DNA from 3 places in the Fodinicurvata sediminis DSM 21159 genome. Region 2 is predicted to be linked to each of the others. Evidence: predicted binding sites of a transcription regulator. Region 2 holds the regulator's gene; each other region holds the start of a gene.
What was found. Region 2 encodes LexA, which represses DNA repair genes until DNA is damaged. Its sites were predicted from a motif close to ATGTTCTANTTTGGTTC; they were not measured.
Positions count from the first base shown of each region.

Region 1: the regulator LexA is predicted to act here: its motif matches at 1,343-1,359, upstream of G502_RS18735 (PA0069 family radical SAM protein).
Region 3: the regulator LexA is predicted to act here: its motif matches at 1,917-1,933, upstream of G502_RS0110935 (Y-family DNA polymerase).

Region 1 covers NZ_ATVH01000013.1:48,199-51,476, forward strand. The annotation lists gene G502_RS0105230 (LysR family transcriptional regulator) at 1-635, shown strand, start outside; gene G502_RS0105235 (hypothetical protein) at 1,042-1,239, shown strand; gene G502_RS18735 (PA0069 family radical SAM protein) at 1,384-2,508, shown strand; gene G502_RS0105245 (hypothetical protein) at 2,672-2,851, shown strand; gene rnhB (ribonuclease HII) at 2,887-3,278, shown strand, end outside.
Region 2 covers NZ_ATVH01000011.1:75,229-78,506, forward strand. The annotation lists gene G502_RS18155 (ComEC/Rec2 family competence protein) at 1-1,747, shown strand, start outside; gene lexA (transcriptional repressor LexA) at 1,748-2,470, opposite strand; gene G502_RS0101585 (Na+/H+ antiporter subunit G) at 2,569-2,970, opposite strand; gene G502_RS0101590 (K+/H+ antiporter subunit F) at 2,987-3,256, opposite strand; gene G502_RS0101595 (Na+/H+ antiporter subunit E) at 3,253-3,278, opposite strand, start outside.
Region 3 covers NZ_ATVH01000015.1:99,619-102,896, forward strand. The annotation lists gene G502_RS19775 (TRAP transporter permease) at 1-1,490, shown strand, start outside; gene G502_RS0110935 (Y-family DNA polymerase) at 1,954-3,219, shown strand; gene G502_RS0110940 (hypothetical protein) at 3,216-3,278, shown strand, end outside.

The DNA.
Region 1 (3,278 bases), on a different contig from region 2:
GCCGTGACCGGCCGCGCGGCTTGTTGAAGGTCACGACCACCGTGGCTTTCGGGTCCACCTGGTTGGCGCCGCGCCTGCGCCATTTCATGGACCTCTATCCCGACATCGAGCTGCATCTGATCCTGGATGACCGGGAACTCGACCTGTCCATGCGCGAGGCCGACGTCGCCATTCGCATGTCACCGCCGCGCCAGGGCGATCTGATCCAGCGCCACCTGCTGAACGTCCATATCCAAGCCTATGCCGCGCCGGCCTACCTTAAGAAGCATGGCTTGCCGCAAAGCGTGGAGGAACTGGACAAGCACCGTCTGGTTGTCTACGGCCAGGACACGCGGCCCCCGGTTCCCGACGTCAACTGGCTGCTGCGCAGCGGCACGGCGACGGGCATGCGACGGCCGGCACTGACCGTCAACAACATCTACGCCATCATGCAGGCCATCACCATGGGCGCTGGCATCGGCAGCCTGCCGGAGTACATGATCCAGGAGGACAGTGACCTGGTTCAGATTCTCCCGGACCTGGAAGGCCCTCGGATCGATGCCTATTTCGTCTATCCCGAGGAATTACGCGGAACTCAGCGTATCGAGGTTTTCCGGGATTTCCTGCTCCGTCAGGTTGCAGAGTCACGTCTGTAATCCACGTGAACGGAGAACTGCTGTTGCCTTTGAGCAACAGGGGTGTAGCTATGCGACAGTCGCATGGCCCATTTGTTCGTTTGTGCATAGACAATCAGGGGGGAAAATCCCATTTTTCTTGTCAGACGATGTTGCGACGCAGCATCCCTGAGAGCCCGGCGCCAGCGCCGGTCTCTGGTCCGGAATCCCTTCCGGACCCAGGGCCTTCGGGCGCGCCCCTCGCGCAGAAGGTCCTACGTCTCCCAGACGTGAAGCCTCCCTGTTCAACTTGCCGGGAACCTTTTGGTTCCCGGCATTTTTTTCGTCCGGAAATTGCCACGCAACCGGCCCATGAAGTCTCCTTGATCGTCCCGCGATCAGACCCACCTGCCTGCCAGCATCTCAAGGCAGAAGGACACTTCGATCCATGGAAAACCTGACCCCCAATGAGCGCGAGCTCTACGAGACCCTGAAGGAATTGCGCGAAGCACTCCGGGAATTCGAACGCAACCAGGATAAACCGGTCACCTGGCCGGAACGCGTCGACAAGGCCTTCCAGACCAGCGATGCCGTTCTGTCCAGAACAGAGGACAAGGCCGACTCGAGTCTCGGCAGCGCCGGCTAGCAGGAAATCCACAAGCTTCGCCGGCAGCCTGCTCTGCAGGCGAAGCTTGCCCCCTTCTGGTGGTCAAGGACTCTGCCGTAACAAGAGTTCTTCAGGAACAATAATGTTCTTGTTTTGTTCTTATTAATGGCCTATCCTTTCCGCATGGAGAGGAAACGCGCAGAGTTCCAACCGGAAGCAGACCCCCCACCGGAAAGCGGCACGACAGTCCCCGACTGTCCGCGCAAGGGCCGCGGTGCTGTCGGAAACCCGGAAGGACGCTTCGATCCGGAAAGCCGTCACCGAGAGCATGACGGATGGGATCCGGAGGAAGAGGAGCCGGGACTGCAAACCATAGTCTATGCCGACGCGGCACGATCCATCCTGTCGCACAATGATTCTCCCGACGTTCCGCTCTCCCGCTCACTCAATCCCTATCGCGGCTGCGAGCACGGCTGTATCTACTGCTTCGCGCGTCCCAGCCATTCCTATCTTGGCCTTTCGCCGGGCCTGGACTTCGAGAGCCGCATCTTCGCCAAGCACGCCGCTGCCGAGTTGCTGCGCCAGGAACTGGCCAAGCCCTCCTACCGTCCAGAGGTCATCGCGCTTGGCTCGAACACCGATCCCTACCAGCCGGTGGAGCGGAAGCTGCGCATCACCCGCGGGGTCCTGGAAGTGCTGCTCCAGGCCCGTCACCCGGTCACGTTGATCACCAAATCCACACTGGTCCTGCGCGATCTGGATCTGCTCCAGGAACTTGCGCAGCAGAATCTCGTTCGGGTCTGCCTGTCCATCACTACCCTGGACGGCAAGCTGGCACGCAATCTGGAACCGCGGGCCGCGACTCCGATGAAGCGGCTCGCGACACTTCAGAAGCTGAACCAGGCCGGCATTCCCGTCACCGTGCTTTCCGCGCCCATGATCCCGGGACTGAATGACAGTGAACTGGAGGCCATTCTCGAAGCTGCCGCCGAGCGCGGTGCCGACAGGGCCGGTTACGTCCTGCTGCGCCTGCCTCACGAGTTGGGAGCACTGTTCGAGAACTGGCTCGATACGCACATGCCGGAACGAAAAAATCGCGTCCTGAAACTTGTCAAGGAAACCCGGGCCGGCCATCTCTATGAAAGCCGTTGGGGCACGCGGATGAAGGGCCGGGGTGTCTATGCCGATCTTCTCCGCCAGCGTTTCGAGACCGCGACCCGGCGCCTGAAACTGAATCGGACGGAAAATTCCATGGATTGCAACCGCTTCCGAGCGCCCCGTGATCCACGGCAATTCGAGCTTTTCTAGGAGCTTACGTCACGGAATCAGGCCTTTTCGCAGCCCGCCATGCTGTAAACGCATTGCTGCGCTGCAAGATGTAGGTTCCATGACGCATCAGCTTCCTTTATATGAATGCGATAAATTCGTCACATTGACAGTTAGACAGAAGCTGAAACGACAGGAAGATCTGATGGCCCGGAACCGTAGTGAAAGCGTGAAGAAACCCGAAAGCGATCGCCAGCACGAGACCAAGAAGCGCAAGTGCCTGATGTGCGCCCAGAGCTTCAGCTCGGCCTGGCCTGGCGAGCGTATCTGCCCCTCCTGCAAGCAGACTCAGGCCTGGAGCGACGGACACGGTATGGCGGCCTGAGGCCGCGCGCGGACAGCGCCGCCGCGTCTGTCCCCATGCCCGACTATTCATTCGAAACAGAATTCGGAGCCCGCGACAACCGCCAAATTGTCGGCCTCGACGAGGCTGGACGCGGCCCCTGGGCCGGGCCGGTTGTCGCGGCAGCCGTGTGTATCACACCGGCAGACCTTACCGAACCCACCTTTCAGCACCTCAACGATTCCAAGAAACTGACGGCACAGCGACGGGCCAGTCTGTGCACGGCCATACAGGAACGATGTCATTTCGGCATCGGACAGGCCAGTGTTTCCGAAATCGATCAGTTCAACATCCTGCAGGCCAGCCTTCTGGCCATGCAGCGGGCGGTGGCAGCCCTGGATTTCGTTCCCGACGGCGCCATCGTCGACGGCCTGCACGCGCCGGAGTTGCCCTGTCCACACCGGGCCAT
Region 2 (3,278 bases):
GCTCGAAGACAAAGACTACCCCCATTACTTGCGCGTGGTCAGTCGCGGCGAAATGCCAGAGTTAAAATCCGGACAAAGGATTGAAGCCCTGGCGTCTCTAGCTCCGCCACCACCACCTGCCGTTCCCGGCGACTATGATTTCTCGCGCGTGGCGTATTTCCAGAGAATTGGTGCGGTTGGGTTCACTTTTGGAGCTCCTGATCCGATTGGGCAGCGTGTCGGGGAAAAAGGCCAGGACAGCTGGAGAGCTCCTATCGAAGCCTGGGCTCAGTGGTGGAGTGAAAATCGCCGCCGGCTAGCCGGCATTTCCATTCGGCGTTTACCTGGACAGACGGGGGCCGTGACGGCTGCGCTTTTGACTGGACTGCGGGGTGCCATATCGGAGGAGACAAATCAGGCAATGCGCCATTCAGGGCTTGCACATCTGTTGGCTATCTCTGGTCTGCATCTTGGCCTGATTGCAGGGACGGCATTCTTCGGCTTGCGTGCCTTCCTTTGTCTATGGCCAACCATTGCGCTCCGCCTGCCTGCCAAGAAGATCGCTGCCGCATCAGCTCTTGTGGTCGCCTTCTGTTATCTTTTTCTGGCCGGTGCGACCATTCCCACCCAGCGCGCATTCATCATGACGGCCCTTGTCCTTGTTGCTGTATTGCTGGATCGGACAGCTTTGACTCTCAGGCTGGTTGCCATGGCCGCCTTTCTTGTGTTGTTCTTGTCTCCTGAAAGCCTGCTCGGGGCAAGCTTTCAGATGTCCTTTGCAGCGGTGACGGGGCTTGTCGCGGGCTATGAGATCCTGCGAGAGCATCGGGTTTTTTCGGATCACGGCCAGACGAGCCGAGGACGCATCACGACCGCCCTGAATTATCTTTCAGGTGTCGCCATCACGACGGTTATTGCAACCATCGCCACAGCACCCTTCGCGCTCTATCACTTCAATGCCTTGACCAGCTATGGCCTGCTCGCAAATTTGCTGGCTGTGCCGCTTACGGCTTTCTGGATTATGCCGGCTGCGCTTCTGGTTCTGCTTGCCTATCCCTTTGGTTTGGCTTTCGAGGTATTGCCCTTGATGGGCAAGGGGGTGGAGTTGGTTCTACATGTGGCTGAGTATATCTCCTCGCTTCCAGGGGCCCGTCTGCTCGTTCCGCAAATGCCAAGCTGGGGGCTTGCTCTCTGCGTGGGTGGTGGCCTGTGGCTGTGCCTTTGGGGCAGAAACTGGCGCTTCGCAGGATTTCCGGTTTTTCTGGCTGGCTTGGCGACGCCGCTATTCCATGATCCGCCAGACATCATGATTTCGGAAAGCATGGAAGTCATGGCTGTAGCCGACCCCGGGGGTCTCTTGGCCTTGTCCAATCGTCGCAAGGCGCGCTTTTCTTCAGATCAATGGCTTGAAAGACGTGCTCAACACAACCCTCTGGCCTGGCCTGAAGCAGGCACGCGCACTGCTGAATGGTTGGCCTGCGATGACATTGGATGTCTGTACGACAGGAAGGGCAAAAGGGTTGCCTTCCCACTGGAAGCTCAAGCCATGGCAGAAGACTGCATGTCTGCTGATCTGGTTATTACGAGCAAGAATCCGACTGTGATGTGCCAGCAGCAAATAGAGCGGTCACTATTGATCACCCGCCTCGATGTTTGGCGAAACGGAGGACATGCATTTTGGCTGCGTGATTACGGAATAGATCAGTTGACAGTCCGACAGTGGCAAGGCGACAGGCCGTGGACGGCCTATGGAGAGCGCCCGGAATAATCAGTATTTTCGGATCAAGCCGGCCAAGCGCCCCTGAATCTGGACACGGTCAGGTGGAAAGAGGCGTGTTTCATATTGCGCGTTGGCAGGTTCCAAGGCGATAGCTCCCTGGCGCTGACGCAATCGCTTCAAGGTGACCTCCTCTCGATCCACCAAGGCAACAACGATTTCACCATTTGCTGCCTGATCCGTAACCTCAATTATAACGGTGTCACCATCTAGAATTCCGGCGTCCATCATGGAATCGCCTTCAACCTGAAGCGCATAGTATTGACCATGGCCCAGGAGTGTCTGGGGAACCTCGGTGTAGCTGTCGGGGTCTCGCAAAGCTTCTATGGGCGTGCCGGCTGCAATCTTGCCGTAGAGCGGCAAAGAGGCAATTTCGGCCTCGCTAGCCTCCGATCCAGCAGCAAGGACGGGATCGACTGCAGCTTCGGCCGGGGCATTTGCGTTCGGCCGCCCACCTTCGATCACACTTGGTGAAAAGCCCCCGTTTGCTGCATTCAATTCACCAGGCAGGCGCAGTATTTCGATTGCCCGTGCCCGATGAGGCAGGCGTCGGATGAAATTGCGCTCTTCCAAGCCGCTGATGAGGCGATGTATCCCCGACTTGGACTTCAAGCCAAGAGCTTCCTTCATTTCATCGAAGGACGGGGAGACGCCATGCTCATTCAGATGGCGATGCAGGAAAAGCAAGAGTTCATGCTGCTTTTTGGTGAGCATCGCGGCCTCCGGCTTCAATGGCTTCAAGAAGAACGAATCGTAAACTTCCTCAATGTTCTAGTATTGTTCTTGTGATTCGTCAAGCGAACCGAACCGGCTTATCGAATCTCGGTCCGGCTGTGCTTGTCACTTTTCTCAAAGGTGGCCCACCCAGCTTTGCCCGCACCGGCAGGAGGTGGCAACTGGAACTGGTCCGTATCCTGCCGCGCCCTGATTCTGTGAAGATGGGTCTTGGCGACAAGATAGGCTGTTACCGGTGCGACAAGAAAGAGAAATATCGTGATAAGCAACTCGTGAACGGAAAGTGTTCGCTCAACAAAAGCGAAATAGAGGATGGAAGCAATCAACATGCCCCCGATGCCCAGTGTGGTCGCCTTGGTTGGCGCATGCAGGCGGGCCATCAGATCCGGAAGCTTGCTGAGGCCGAACGAACCAACCAGCGCAAAGACACCGCCTACCACGATCATAGCGGATATCAGAAGTTCAATCAGGAAGCCCATTGCCACGCCCATTTTTCTATTCGATGATATCGCCACGCAGGAGGTACTTGCAGAAGGCGACCGTGGTAATGAAGCCGACCATGGCAAACAACAGCGCAGCTTCGAAATTGGTGCTCGATCCCTGCCAGATGCCGAAAAGGATGAACAGGGCAATCGTGTTGATGGTCAAGGTATCCAACGCCAGGATTCTGTTGATGGAATCCGGTCCGACGATCAGGCGATGAAGATTCATCAGCACGGCCAAGCCTATGCTTATGAAACCGAAGTAAGTGGCATACGCGATCATTCGAAAATGTCCTTCAGCCGTT
Region 3 (3,278 bases), on a different contig from region 2:
TGTCTGTGCGCCGCGTCGTGGGTGCCGTCAGCGTCGAAATGTCCACCGGTGTCTTCGAACGGCTGGCCCAGCTGGGCCTGACGCTCATCGGCTCGTTCATCCTGGTCCTGGCCGTGCTGCGCGCCTTCGGCTGTATCGATTCCATTCTGCGCGCCTCCGAGCGGATCGCGGCGCGCTCCCCCAGGCTGTTGCCGCAGGCCGCCATGATCGGTTCGTTTGGCGTGGCCGCCGTTTCGGGCTCCGGTGCGGCGAACGCGGCGACCACCGGCACGGCGACGATTCCCGCCCTGATCAAGGCTGGTTTCCCGCGCACCACGGCCGCGGCGGTGGAGACCGCGTCGTCCCTGGGCGGACAGCTGATGCCGCCGCTGATGGGCATTGCCGCCTTCCTGATGGCGGAGTACCTGCGCGAGAGCTATTTCGAGGTGGTGGCCCGCGGCTTCGTGCCGGCCATCGTCTATTTCATCGGGGTGGCCTTTGCGGTCTACCTGTTGGGCATGCGCTACCAGCACCGCGCGGTGGTGCCCGATGTCGGGCCCATGAGCTTCATGGACAAGGCGAACATCGCCAGCTATTTCCTGGCCGTGGCGGGGTTGATCTACCTGATGGGGATCGAACGCCACGCGGCCATGAGTTCGGCCCAGAACATTTTCCTGGGGCTGTTCGTGGCGTTGACCGCGGCCTTCGTCATCCGGCTGTTCCGACGGCGTGATTTCTCGGTCAAGACGGTCAGCCACCCCTTCCTGAAGCTGGTCGAGGCCTTTTCGAACATCACGGCGGATCTGACGATCCTGCTCGCTACGCTGGGCATTCTGACGGCCAGTTTCACCATCACCGGCGTGCCGACCAAGGTGGGCGTGATCCTGATGGAGGGTGCGGGGGTCAATCTGGCCGTCATGGGCCTGGTGGCCTTTGCCTTCGGCTATGTGGTGGGCATGGGCCTGCCGGTGGCGCCGACCTATATCATCACCGCCGTAGTTATCGCCCCCTTCATGATCAAGGCGGGCATGGACCCTTGGGTGGTGCATTTCTTCGCCTTTTTCGTGGCCGTGTTCGGCGAGCTTTCGCCCCCCACTTCGGTGGTGGCGGCCGTGACTTCGCGGATTGCCGAAGCGCCCTTTGTCCGAACGATGATGTATGCGCTGCTGCTCTGTATGCCCTTGATGGTGATGATGGCCGCGCTCTTCACAAAGCCGGACCTGGTGGCCGTGCCCGGACTGGCGCAGATCCCCGCCTTTCTGCTGGTGGTGGCGGCCACCCTGGCGCTCAGCCTGGCCTTTCAGGGGCGCTTTTCCCAGAACGACATGACCAACTGGGGTGTGCGCCTGGTGCTGATCGTGATCGCGCTGGTCACCATCCTGTCGCCCGACCGCACGATCTCCACCATTGCAGCCGTGCTGTCGGCGATCGCCACGGTGCTGGCCTTCCTGGCCATGAACCGCCTGGCCAAGGGGCCCGGCGTCATGCCGCAGCCGAAGGGTGAGGGGTAGGTGGTCCCGGTCGAGCCTTTCTCCCGCTCGAACCTTCGAAGGGGGCCCTGCTACGATCTGATCGGTGACATTTACGATTCCGCCGGCATGACCCGGCTGATGCGCTGAAGCACAAGCCGGATCGGGATGCCTATCTCCAGGCACTGGAAAGCGCGCAGTAGCAACTGAACTGTAGGCCGGTCACGGCCCTTGTCGCGCACGTCTCCATCTTGCAATCGACGGGCGTCAAGAGGGCGGGGAATCAGATCCCTACCTATGAGGTGTGCTGTGACACGCAGCTCAGCAGCTCACACATGGTGTCTGAAATTATGTCGCACGCAGAGATACAGCAGGCGGCGGCGTTTGCGGCCATGCAGGGTATCTCGCCGCCAGGCGCCCGGCGTTCTGCGCCTTGACGAGAAGCTCTTGACTCAAGGGCGCACATGAATGTTCTCTATTTGTTCCTATTCATGGAGAGAGCATCATGCGCAAACCGGAGACCATCGAGCGGCTCTACCTGGATTTCGACGGCTTCTTTGCGGCCGTCGAGCAGCAGGCGGACAGGCGCCTGCGTGGCCGGCCCGTGGGTATCGTGCCCTTCGATGGCACCGACCAGACGACGGTGATCGCCTGTTCACGGGAAGCCAAGGCGCAGGGCGTCAAGAATGTCATGCCGGTGCGGGAAGCCAGGCGGTGCTCTCCCGGCCTTGTGTTGGTGCCGCAGAAGCCGGACCTGTACCGCCGGGCCCACAATGCCCTGCTCTCGGAGATCGAGACCGTCATTCCCATCGACGCGGCCAAGTCCATCGACGAGCTGACCTGTCGCCTCGACCAGGCCGACCGGGAGGATCCGATCGACCTGTCCCGCCGGATCAAGGCCGCGATCCGGGACAACATCGGGCCCTGGATTACCTGTTCCATCGGCTTTGCGGCCAACCGGCAGCTGGCGAAGATCGCCTGCAAGGAAGGCAAGCACGGCAACGGCCGCTATGGCGATGGGCTTGCCATCTGGCATCCCAACGACATGCCGGATCCGCTGTTCTCGGTACCGCTCAACGACATCCCGGGCGTCGGCAGCAACATGAGGGCCCGGCTTCAGCGCGCCGACGTCTTCACCACGGAAGAGCTCTATGCCCTGCAGCCCAAGCAGATGCGCAAGCTGTGGGGCAATGTGACCGGTGAGCGCCTGTGGTACGCGCTGCACGGCTATGACATCCAGGCCCAGCCGGCCGCGCGCGGCATGTTCGGCCACGGCCGCGTTCTGCCGCCGGGCTCGCGCACGATCTCGGCCGCGCGCGAGATCTCCCGCCTTCTGCTCACCAAGGCGGCGCGCCGCCTGAGGCGCGAGAACTACTATGCCGGCGGGCTCTGGCTCTGGCTGTCGACCCGAAGCGGCCCCTGGCTCGCCAAGACGGACCTGCCCGTGGTGCGCGACGACCAGGCCATCCTCTCCGCCCTGGCCGGACTCTGGAAGCGGGTGGAACAGGCCTATCCACGGGGCGTGATGATCTTTCGTGTGGGCGTGACGCTCTATGACCTGTCGCCGGCTGGCGAACGGCAGCTTGACCTGCTGCTGCGCGACGACCGGGCCCGACAGCGCTGGGAGGACATCAGCCGGGCCATCGACGAACTGAACGCCCGCTATGCCGGCACCGTGGTCAGCCTGGGCCACTGGAACCCGCCCAAGGGCGGCCATGTAGGTGGAAAGATCAGCTATACGCGTGTGCCCTCGGCGGAGGACTTCTGGTGAGCGGCTGGAAGGAGAACATCCGTGTCGGCGACCTGGCCGACGCGCAGAAGCTGGAGGCG